2 regions of the Acinetobacter sp. BZX-2 genome follow, and region 1 is predicted to be linked to the other one. Evidence: predicted binding sites of a transcription regulator. Region 1 holds the regulator's gene; the other holds the start of a gene.
The links. The regulator PhoB, encoded in region 1, activates phosphate uptake and scavenging genes when phosphate is short. The targets are predictions, from matches to a motif close to TGTCATNAANCTGTCATAA.
Positions count from the first base shown of each region.

Region 2: a site for PhoB is predicted at 3,036-3,054, ahead of ACY45D_RS13720 (inorganic phosphate transporter). Genes of this name have one in related genera too.

Region 1 covers NZ_CM143686.1:132,595-138,979, reverse strand. Annotated here, with positions in the region: gene ACY45D_RS00630 (SDR family NAD(P)-dependent oxidoreductase) at 1-409, opposite strand, end outside; gene ACY45D_RS00625 (TetR/AcrR family transcriptional regulator) at 621-1,295, shown strand; gene phoB (phosphate regulon transcriptional regulator PhoB) at 1,540-2,250, shown strand; gene phoR (phosphate regulon sensor histidine kinase PhoR) at 2,278-3,636, shown strand; gene ACY45D_RS00610 (3'-5' exonuclease family protein) at 3,661-4,089, shown strand; gene asd (archaetidylserine decarboxylase) at 4,815-5,666, opposite strand; gene ACY45D_RS00600 (sulfurtransferase) at 5,663-6,385, opposite strand, start outside.
Region 2 covers NZ_CM143686.1:2,913,579-2,919,963, reverse strand. Annotated here, with positions in the region: gene metH (methionine synthase) at 1-2,637, opposite strand, end outside; gene ACY45D_RS13720 (inorganic phosphate transporter) at 3,101-4,720, shown strand; gene ACY45D_RS13715 (hypothetical protein) at 4,817-6,367, opposite strand.

The DNA.
Region 1 (6,385 bases):
TGTGACCATCACCTGTTTTTTTAATGTACGGCAGAAATTCTTTTGTGCCGTAAACCACGCCCCAAAAGTTAATATTCATAATCCATTCAAGTTCTTCATAGGTTGCGCCCTCAACAGTAGAACCCAACGCCACGCCAGCATTGTTAAAAATCATATTCACAGAACCATGATTTTGTTCCGTTTCAGCAGCCCATGCTCTCACTTCTTCGACATTGGCAACGTTGACTTTCTTGCTTGTTACACGGACGTTATACGGCTTAACCAGTTCAATAGTCTGTAACAAACCTTTTTCATTGACATCACTGATTGATAAATGACAACCTGCTTTTGCCAATAAAACAGCCAACTGTTGTCCCATACCAGAGCCTGCACCAGTAATTGCAGCGACTTTGTTTTTAAAATTTTTCATTGTCTATCCTTTTTTTAAACCCGCACACAACTTGCATGATGTGTAGCTCAGGCCTCCAATATAATTTTGACAATGATTGTTGTCAAATATTATATTATCATTTAACAGATGTTTTTTTATACAAAGTCTCTAAAATAGGTTTCAAGAGCATTTATTGCTAAAATAAAGTCACCTTAGGACAATCTACATATCATACGAGTAATTAACGTCTATGACTGAGCAGCAAATCATTGAAAAAAAATCAATAAAAAAAACAGCCAATGAACGCCAATTTAAGGGCATGTCGCTGACTGAAAGGAAGCTTGCACGTCGTGAAAAGTTAATTGAAGCGGGAATTGAAGCCTATGGAAACCACGGTTTCTTTTCGGTGACAGTGAAAGATATTTGTACTGAAGCCAAGCTGACTGAACGTTATTTTTATGAATCATTTAAAAAGAGTGAAGAGCTTTTTCAGACCATTTTTCTACAGCTGATTGAGAAATTACAAAAAACAGTGATGGAAGGTGTTATGCAAGCAGCACCTGAACCTAAAAATATGATCCATTCAGGTCTCACTGCTTTATTTACACTGCTTAAGGATGACCCGCGTGTCGCTCGAATTATCTATGTCGATGCGATGCTGGTGCAAGAACTGCATAATCATGCCACCATACAAGAAACCATGGGCCGATTTGACCGCATGATTCATGCCTTTGTCATGCTAATGTTGCCTCATATTGACCGCAGTGAACGAGAAATTTCACTGGTTGCAACGGGTCTAAATGGTTATGTCACTCAAATCGCTGTGCGTTGGGTTATGGGTGGATTTAAGCAGTCATTAGAAGAAATCGTCACAGCGTGTGAAGTGGTGTTTATTGCACTGATCGATACTTTTGCACAAAAATAACATGGTCATCAAATGGTCAAAATATGATGATTTGAAGGTGAATCGCTGTTCTGCCTCTCATCTTGAGATTTTTTTTGACTTCAATGGTTATAATTGATGCCTTGAATTTATTATTATTTTTCAATTTTTTTTGCAAAAAAGAGTGCATATACCTTTTTTGCAATGATACTGTCATAATTAATCTTTGTAATAAGCCTGTCATAAATAAAAAACGGTATACCGTTCATACATAGGATATTGCGTTGTGAAAGATGACTATATATTAATCGTCGATGACGAACTTCCAATTCGAGAGATGATCCATACCTCATTGGATATGGCAGGTTTTCAGTGTTTACAAGCTGAAGATGCAAAACAAGCACATCAAATGATTGTCGATCAAAGACCTTCTTTAATTTTATTAGACTGGATGATGCCGGGCGGTGTCAGTGGTGTAGATTTATGCCGTCGTCTAAAACGTGATGAAAATCTATCAGAAATTCCTGTAATCATGCTCACGGCTCGTGGTGAAGAAGACCATAAAGTACAAGGTCTTGACGCGGGCGCAGATGACTACATGACCAAACCATTCTCTACACGTGAATTGGTTTCTCGCATCAAAGCGGTACTGCGTCGTGCCAATGCGCTGAGCGGTGAGAAAACTATTGATGCCAATGGTTTAATTTTAGATCCTGTCAGCCAACGCGTCAGCTTTGGTAATAATATTTTAGAGATGGGGCCTACAGAGTACCGATTATTGGCATTTTTTATGACCCATCCTGAACGTGCTTATACACGTGCCCAACTTCTAGACCAAGTTTGGGGCGGTAACGTCTATATCGAAGACCGTACCATCGATGTACATATCCGTCGCTTACGTAAAGTGCTTGAACCTTATGCTGCAGACCGTTATGTTCAAACTGTACGTGGAACAGGTTATCGCTTTTCAACGCGTGCAGATGTTGCACTAGGCTAACGCTTTCTCAAGGTTAAATTATTTTTTATGTATGAACCCTACCCTGTCCCTGATCTCGCTCGCGAACATCAAAAGTTTCGTTACAGCAGTTTATGGACTTTTGCTAAACAAGATTTACGCTTACTCGCCTTTTTATTGGTTATTGGAGGCTTCATCGGTTTAGGAATTGGGTATTTTTGGATTTGTATATCCATTGCATTTGCTGTTTTTTTTATCTTTCAATTACACTCTTTATACCTTGTAAATGATTGGATTTCGAATCGACCTTATGATTCACCACCCAATTTAGAGGGAATTTGGGGCGCATTACTTTTTAATGTGTATCGGGCACAACGACAAGAACGTGTTGTGCAAGCGGAGATGGTTGGCTTAATTGATCGAGCGCAATCATCTTTAGTTGCATTAGGTGAGGCTGTTGTATTAACAGATGAATTACATCAAATCGAATGGTGGAACCCTGCTGCGGAGAAGCTTCTCGGTATTCAACCACTGGATCGTGGTCGCAACATTTTAACCATTATTCGTCAGCCTAGTTTTATTGAATATTTTAATCATATTGACCAATCACCCGATGGTATAAAAATCAAATCATCGGTTTATGAAGAACATTATGTGCAAATTAAGTTGACTCGTTTTGGTAGTGAAAGCCGCCTAGTGGTCGCTTATGACGTCACACGCATGCATAACCTAGAACAAATGCGTAAAGACTTTGTTGACAATATTTCACATGAATTACGTACACCATTAACCGTCCTAAGCGGTTATATCGAAACTTTTACCGATCAAGAAGATTTAAATCCACGTTGGAAGCGTGCATTTGAACAAATGCAGTCACAAACACGCCGCATGAATGCATTGGTGAATGATCTATTGTTGCTATCACGGCTTGAAGGCAATAAACAAATCGCTAAAAACCAAATTATTGATATGCCAAGTTTAATGAATCAATTGTTTGATGATGCTCAAGCTTACAATGTCGATTATGGGCACACCTTAAACTTAGACATTGACAGTCATTGTGATTTAATTGGTTCAGATGCTGAACTGGCCAGTGCTTTTAGTAACTTAATCACCAATGCGATCAAATACACCCCCAAAGGCGGTACGGTGACCATCGGTTGGCATGATGATGGTGAACATGGCTATTTCACTGTTGAAGATACAGGGATTGGTATTGACCCAAAACATATCCCTCGTCTCACTGAACGCTTTTATCGTGTAGACAGTGCACGTAGCCGTCAAACGGGTGGAACAGGTTTAGGGCTTGCCATCGTCAAACATGTGCTCATGCAACACAATGCTTACTTAGAAATTGATTCCAAAGAAAATCAAGGTTCCACATTTAGAGTTGTTTTCCCTAAAGAACGTCTTGATTTTGCAGGTTAATCATTTCCCACATGGAATAAGTCGATGAAATTGTTTTTAGACTGTGAGTTTAATGGCTTTGGTGGGGAACTGATTTCTTTGGCTTTGATTGATGAAAATAATCAATATTTCTATGAAGTTTTAACATACCAAAACCCTATTCCTTGGGTCGCTGAGCATGTCATTCCTATTTTAAATCAAATACCTATTTCTTTAGAACAATTTCAGAAACAACTACAAGAATTCTTAAATCAATATGATACTGTTGAAATTATTGCCGATTGGCCAGAAGATTTTGCTCTGTTTTCACGTAGTTTAATTGTTTCTGCTGGAAGGTGTTTAAGCCTACCTCCCTTAAAAATGCAACTTTGGATGCAAGAAAGCAATATGAATGTCCCATCACAACAACCACACAATGCTTTGGCCGATGCACAAGCCTTAAAATTATCTTATTTGAATGCGATGACGCTTTGATTTATTCTAAAATTAACCTGAGTTCGAGATAAGATATATTCCCAACTATATGATACGCGGCAACGTCAGTCGCATTGTTCGAGGCATGAGGAATATATTCCGCAAGATCTGTAATATACTGTTTTTGCAATATATTTGGTAATTGATAGTATTTGTCGAGTTCGCGACTGACAAATGGTTTTGCCTACTTTTCCCGAAAGCCTTGCGAGGTAGTACCTCTCAGGTCGAACCGAAGGTTAATCCTTACATCTGACTTTAAACGGTAAGACTCCGCTGCGCCTGATCTATCTTTTCAACAACTTACATCAAAATTTATCCCGAATTGACGTTAAAATTAAAACCAATTTGTATAACTGACTCATTGAATTGCTACTTATGCTATAGCATTCTTACATTAGTTTGCTAAAAACTATTCAAATTTAGGCTTTTAAAATTTGATTATTCATGGTGTTTCTATCGTGTGGTGGCATGGATACCGCCGTTGGGCGGGGGTATAGGACGTACCCCTCGCCCAACAAAGGATTTGCTTACCTTACGGAGCAATGCTCCTCATCCTTCAAAGTAAGAAAACACCTACACAAATTCATTTAATTTTTTTCAATACAATATTAGGCAATTCAAACTTTGTTGTTATATTCATGTGCTTCTTTAGAATGCTATAAAGCTTTCGACTAGGTGACTCTCTACCTACAAAAGAAAGTACACCTCATCATAGAATAAGCAAATTAAACGGTATGACCCAAAGCTTCGCCCATCACCACAACAGAATTCGCTTTAAATTGTGCATCCCAATCCATCTTACCCTGTTCAAATAAAACAACTGCTGTTGAACCGAGATAAAAACGACCTAGCTCATCGCCTTTTGCCAATTTTAAATCATGATGATTCAACTCTAAACGGCCTGTTGGTTTGACTTTACCTGTTGCCACAGTTTCAATCCCTGCAACAATCATTGCACCAACTAAAACCACCGCCATACGGCCCAATTCAGTATCAAACAAGCACACCATACGCTCATTACGTGCAAATAAACCCGGAATATTTTCTGCAGTGGTTTGATTCACGGAGAATAATTCACCTGGAATATATAACGTTTCAGTTAACGTTCCTGCAAAAGGGGTATGTACACGATGGTAATCACGTGGTGATAAATAAACCGTAGCAAATTGACCATTTTTAAATGGCTCTGCTAATTGCGGATCACCAATCAATTTTTCAACTGAGAAGCTTTGACCCTTGGCTTGGAAAACATCACCATTTTCAATTTTCCCTAGCTGAGAAATCGCACCATCTGCTGGAGAAACAATGCTGTTTGGATTGGTATCAATTTCACGAACACCGTCTTTTAATGCACGAGTAAAAAATTCATTAAATGACTTATATTTAAGCGCATCAGCTTGCTCAGCGATCGAAAGATCAATCCCATACTGTGCTTTAAATGCTTGAATTGCGATATTTTTTACAATGAGATTTTCACTTGCTGCAACCTTACCAACAACACGACTCAGCTGTTGCTGTGGAACAACTTTTTGCGCTTGAATAAAAATTTGTTTTTTTAACTTCGATGTAAGACTCACGCAGGTGATTCTCCAGTAATAATTGGACTATCGAGGCGATTGCCCCACTCGCTCCACGCACCATCATAGGCTTGGATATTCCAACCCAATAATCGACCTACAATATAAGCCAGTCCTGAGCGATGATGTGACTGACAATATACCACTACAGGTTGATCCAGCTGAAAGCCTAATTGTTCTAAACGTTGTTGCGTGCGCTCTAATGGATGTAATTTTAAATGATTTTGACGATTAATAGCACTACTCCATTCAAAATGAATGGCGTTTGGAATGTGACCGCCGCGTCTAGCTGCTAAACGCTGACCCGTATATTCATCATCTGTACGGCAGTCCCAAAGTTGAATAGATTGCTGATTCACTTTTTCTAATAGTTGTGAATATTCAATCCGATACTGTTCAATATTGTCTAAATTTACTTGAACCAAGGGCTCAACTTTTGTAAGGTCTTCAACCTCAGAAGATGTAGGATAGCCTGCACCTAACCATGCATGAATACCGCCATTCAACAAGCTGACATTTTTAAAGCCAAGGCAATGTAAATTCCAAATCAAACGCCCTGCCCATGCGCCACCTTCATCGTCATACACCACAACATGATGATCTGGCGAAATATTTAAATACTCGATCAAAGCATTCAAACCTGCTTCATCGGGCAATAAACCCGAAGCCTGCTCTTCCTGACGCACCAAAAATTGAGGTTTCAGGTGTACTGCATGTGG
Region 2 (6,385 bases), 1.0 Mb from region 1:
AGGCTTCATTTCTTTTGATAGTAATGTTGTCGCAACACCCACAGCACGAGAAGCATCTGCTACATAAATCACTGCATCATTTGAATATTGCGGGTCAATTTTTACCGCAGTATGTGCTTTAGACGTCGTTGCACCACCGATCAATAAAGGAATATTGAAACCTTTACGTTGCATTTCTTTGGCAACGAAAACCATTTCATCCAAAGAAGGGGTAATCAAACCGGACAAACCAATAATATCGACTTTTTCATCAATCGCTGTTTGTAAGATTTTTTCCGCAGGTACCATCACGCCAAGGTCAACAATGTCATAGCCATTACAACCCAAAACCACGCCAACGATATTTTTACCAATATCGTGAACGTCGCCTTTCACGGTCGCCATCAACACTTTACCTTTAGATTGGCTACCTGTCTTTTCAGCTTCAATGTACGGATTCAGCCAAGCGACCGCTTGTTTCATTACACGGGCTGATTTCACCACTTGCGGTAAGAACATTTTGCCTGAGCCAAACAAGTCACCAACCACGTTCATGCCGTCCATGAGTGGCCCTTCAATCACATCCAATGGACGTTTAGATTTTAGGCGAGCTTCTTCCGTATCTTCATCAATAAAAGCAGTAATTCCTTTGACTAAAGCATATTCAAGACGTTTTTCAACGGTATCGTTACGCCACTCAAGGTTCTCAACTTGTTTTTGTGCAGCACTTTGACCACGGTATTGTTCTGCAACTTCGAGCAGTTTTTCAGTGGCATCTTGACCGCTGTCGCCTTGATTTTGATTAAGAATGACATCTTCAACGGCATCTTTCAGCTCTTTTGGAATATCATCATAAATCGCCATTTGACCCGCGTTGACGATTCCCATGGTCATACCTTGTTTGATGGCATGGTAGAGGAAAACTGAGTGAATGGCTTCACGAACAGGTTCATTGCCACGGAATGAGAAGGATACGTTAGACACACCACCCGAAATCATCGCATGTGGCAAGTTTTGTTTGATCCAGCCCGTTGCTTCAATAAAGTCCACAGCATAGTTGTTGTGTTCTTCGATACCTGTCGCAACAGCAAACACGTTTGGATCGAAAATGATGTCTTCCGCAGGGAAGCCGACATCATTGACCAATACTTCATAAGAACGCTGACAGATTTCACGCTTACGTGCAGCGGTATCGGCTTGTCCAGTTTCATCAAAAGCCATGACGATAATCGCAGCACCGTACTGACGGCATAGACGTGCCTTTTCAACAAATTCGTCATAACCTTCTTTTAAGGAAATCGAGTTGACAATTGGTTTCCCTTGTACGCATTTCAAACCTGCTTCTATGATTTCCCATTTTGATGAGTCAATCATGATTGGTACTTTCGAAATTTCAGGCTCAGAGGCGATCAAATTCAAAAAGTGCACCATTGCACCTTGTGAATCGAGCATACCTTCATCCATGTTAATGTCGATGACTTGCGCACCAGCAACCACTTGTTGCAATGCGACATCTAAAGCTTCAGTAAAGTTTTCTTCACGGATTAAGCGGAGGAATTTTTTAGAACCTGTCACGTTAGTCCGTTCGCCGACATTAACAAATAATGAATCATCATAAATGTTAAACGGCTCTAAACCACTTAAACGGCATGCTGGTTTTGTTTCAGGTACTTGGCGGGGTTTGATGTCTTTAACGGCATTGTAAATGGCACGAATATGATCGGGGGTTGTACCACAACAACCGCCTGTAATATTAATCAAACCGCTTTCCGCAAACTCTTTTAAGAATGCAGCCGTTTCTTCCGGCGTTTCGTCGTATCCACCAAAAGCATTGGGTAAGCCTGCATTTGGATGCGCTGAAACAAAGGTATCAGCAACATCAGAAACCGTTTTTACATGCGGGCGCATCGCATCTGCGCCTAATGCGCAGTTAAAACCAATCGACAGTAAATCACCGTGACGTACTGAGTTCCAGAACGCTTCCGCCGTTTGCCCTGTGAGGGTACGACCCGATGCATCGGTAATTGTTCCCGAAATCATCAGTGGTAATTCACGACCAAGCTGTTTAAAGACTTCTTTTACCGCAAAGATTGCAGCTTTACAGTTCAAGGTATCAAATACTGTTTCAATCAAGAGAATGTCAGCACCACCTTCGATGAGTGCATGTGTTGCTTCGATATAGTTTTCTTTGAGTTCATCAAAAGTAATATTACGAAATGCAGGATCATTGACATTTGGAGAGATCGAACAAGTTCGTGAAGTTGGGCCAAGTACACCTGCCACGAAACGTGGTTTTTCAGGGGTTGAATATTTTTCACACGCTGCTTTGGCAAGTCGTGCAGCTTCAAAGTTGATTTCATGGACTAAATCTTCCATGTGATAATCAGACATAGAAACACGTGTACCATTAAAACTGTTGGTTTCAATGATGTCTGCACCAGCATCAAGATAAGCTTCGTGAATCCCTTGGATAATTTGAGGCTGCGTCAGTACCAAAAGGTCATTGTTGCCTTTTAAGTCAGAGGCCCAGTCTGCAAAACGCTCACCACGATAATCTGCTTCTTCTAATTTATGGCGCTGAATCATGGTTCCCATCGCACCGTCGATGATCAGGATGCGTTGGGCAAGAAGCTCTTTTAAAGTGGCAAGTGTCGACATTCAAAACTCTCAGACAGTTTTTTTAAACGTGCAATATATTAACAGATACTCTAAGTGAAAACTGCAAAAGCCAATTTCAATGTCGTTTTATTCATGGGAATGTTTGATTTGTTAAATTGAACATTTTTATATAGTTGAAATAAAGAATAGCGTGTGTTTTTTCATCAATTTGTCATAAAAACAAGGCAAAATCTGTGTTACTTAGCGCTTATCTGTAATATTCGTCTGAAATATTACAAATATTATTACAGTCGAAATAGTCATTATTTGGTAAGTGAATTTTGGTTTTTGTTGATTTAAATTATTGAATTTAAAAGATATGGATATTTAAAAAATCATTTTTAGTCGGTGTAATAAGAATAAAATAGTGAATAAATTCGCTATTTATTACAGCTGTTTGTCATATAATTGTCACAATTAAATTGAACAATAAGGGGATTTTATTATCCTCTTAACCGTCTGCATGAATTCGAATTTACCTCCCGTCTCAGATTCTGCACATTCAAACACTGTAAAGTCGACGAATGTACACGTACCAACACCGAAATTTTTTATGCCGGTGTTTTTGACGATTATCGTTGCAACATTGATCTATATCGGTGTGCAATTAAGTGCAGATTTGGCACATGTTCCACCTTTAAGCTTATATTCGGTTATCCTTTTAGCGACAGCATTATTTATCGCTTTAGGCTTTGAATTTGTAAATGGTTTCCATGATACAGCCAATGCTGTAGCCACGGTTATTTATACCAATGCATTACCTGCACCTGTTGCTGTGATGTGGGCTGGTTTTTGTAACTTCCTTGGGGTGATGGTTGCAAGTGGTGCTGTCGCGTACGGCATTATTGCATTGCTTCCTGTCGAATTAATTATGAATGTCGGAAGCGGTGCTGGTTTTGCTATGGTTTTTGCCATGCTCATCGCTGCGATCCTTTGGAACTTGGGAACATGGTTCCTCGGAATTCCTGCTTCAAGTTCTCACACCTTGATCGGTTCGATTTTAGGTGTCGGCATCATGAACTACATTTTGTTTTCATCGAGTGGTGCAAGCGGTGTAGACATGGACCAAGTGATTAAAGTAGGTAAGGCTTTATTATTCTCACCTTTAATCGGTTTTGCTTTTGCAGCAATTGTATTCTTGATCGTGAAAAAAATATTTAGAAAACAATTAGAATTGTTCCAACCACCAGAAGGCAATAAGCCACCACCACCATTGATTCGTGCAATTCTGATTTTCACTTGTACAGGTGTAAGTTTTGCACATGGTTCAAATGATGGGCAAAAGGGGATGGGTTTGATCATGTTAATTCTGATCGGCTTGGTTCCATTGGCTTATTCTTTAAATAAAAATTTAGATCAGCATCATTTGCAGTCTTTCTCTCAATTATCGGGTCAAACTGCAACAGCAATTTATGCTGAGCACTCAAATATTTCAGATGAACAAGCACGTACAACCATCACGAAATATATTCAAACCAAAGAAATCACACCAGACGTTGTACCTGCTTTGGCAAGTTTGACTGATCATTTAGGTGAGCGTGTTGGTCATTTTGATAATCTAAAAGATATTCCTGAAGCTGAAGTTTCTTCATTACGTAATGATATGTACTTAAGTACGACGGCTTTCAAACGTTTAGAAAAAGCAGATCAATTGCCAAAAATGAGTGAGTCACAAGACAAAACGGTGAAAGAGTATCGTAAAAACCTTGATTCTTTCCTTCAATACATTCCGAACTGGGTGAAAGTTGCTGTAGCACTTGCATTGGGTTTAGGAACAATGGTGGGTTGGAAACGTATCGTTGTAACTGTAGGTGAGCGTATTGGTAAACATCACATGACTTATGGTCAAGGGATGTCTGCTGAATTGGTTGCAATGTCTACAATTGCTGCTGCTGACGGTTTTGGTATGCCAGTTTCTACAACACATGTATTGAACAGTGCTGTAGCAGGAACGATGGTTGCCAATAAGACTGGACTGAATTTTGCGACAGTACGTACGATTCTTTCGGCATGGATTTTTACACTACCTGCAACAATCTGTTTGTCGGGTGCGTTGTACTGGTTGTTATTGAAAGTATTCTAATTTTCAACTGAATTAAAAACCAAAAAACGCTGCAATTGCAGCGTTTTTTTATTGGCTTGAGAATGTATTTTCGTGAATATCAATTAACGCCAAAGTTTACTTTTTGAGTTTTTTGAATGCTTTGTTGATGGGGAATTTATCTGTAGCGAAACCATAGATTGCAGCAAAAGGTAAGGCTGTTCGCGCAAGATAAGCAACACGCCATAAACCACCATGGTTAGCACCTTCCATCATCAATTCTAATGGGTGTTGCATTGTGGTTTTGGGATTAGAAACAGAATCTGGGTTCCTTAAATCATGGATCCACAGTGCAGCCATGATGGCATTGGTGGTTTCAGGATGAAATGCTTCAACATTGAACAAACTTGCCCCATTAAATGCTGCTTTTAACAGTGGATTTTTAGTGACGGAATGCGTTGTTGTTGAAGGAGCAATATTAATACTGACATGCTGTCCTTCATGTCGTGCCAAAGTCGCTCGCCATTGTTGGATACGTTTTGCCAAGGCGTAATTTGGACCTTGTTCCACAACTAAGCAGTCTGCAATGCCGTAAGATTGTCCATTGTCAGAATGGATTAATTGTTGATCGTTATTTTGAAAGAATTGCTTCATTGAAACTGTTGCAATACTTTTACTTAAAAGTGTTTCAAGTTTTGAACGTTGCTGATTTTTTTCTGTTGCACCGTAAATCACTTCTTTAGGAACCGCATATACATCAGTTGGTGTACACATATACATCAGTGATGAATCAGGTTTTTGTTCACTGACATGGCTCATAATACTGTCCATTGCCATAGAAACACGGACATGCTTTTCGCCATCCAAATACGCGATAGACGCCAAATCCAGTTTATGCGGATTGTCACATAACCACTGCGTAATTTCTGGGATTTGGGTGAGTAGATTTGCACCTAATTTAGTTTTAAGTTCTTGAATATTTTGAATGTCATCAATATGTTCAAAACTAGGAGCGTATAGCGTGGCATTACCAGCTTGAATAGTTTTGAGGATTTTTTCCCAAACACGTTGATTGGGCAAATCAATAGCAATAATATTGGCCTTCCATTGGGATAACCACGTGAGTGGCCCAGCTTCAGAGCCTGCACCAAATAGCACCATTGTTCGATCAGATAAGTCAAACCATTCAGGATGTGCAATAGCTTCACGTAAAGCTTGTGCATGACTGCTTTCAATAATGCCAGTGTCTTCCCAAACTTGGATTTGCTTGAGTAGAGCTGTACCTTTTAAGTGTTGACCATGATAAGGCACAAACCATTCTGGTTGAGTTTGGGCATGACCTTTAACAGTAATGGTTTGAATCTGTTCGGTGATGAGAACGTTCATGACATCTTTTAAAGAATAACGTTGCCCATGTCTAAAAAAGTCAAAACTATGTTGCGCTTTGTGTAAACCTTGCTTGGCAATGGTGATGGGGTTGCTTACCGACTTGATACCATTTTTGACTAAGGCTTTAAAATATAGAGGATAATTTTTACGCCAATTTTTTTCATTCAAAACCTGTTTAGCTGTTTGATTATCAACAGTTGATAATGCTTCTGCGACGATTTCTTTTCCTACATTAGAGGAGCTAGATTTTTGGGTTGCAGGGTCGATTGGAAATTGTAAACCATCACTTGAACTGGACATGCAAAATATCTCGCTTCT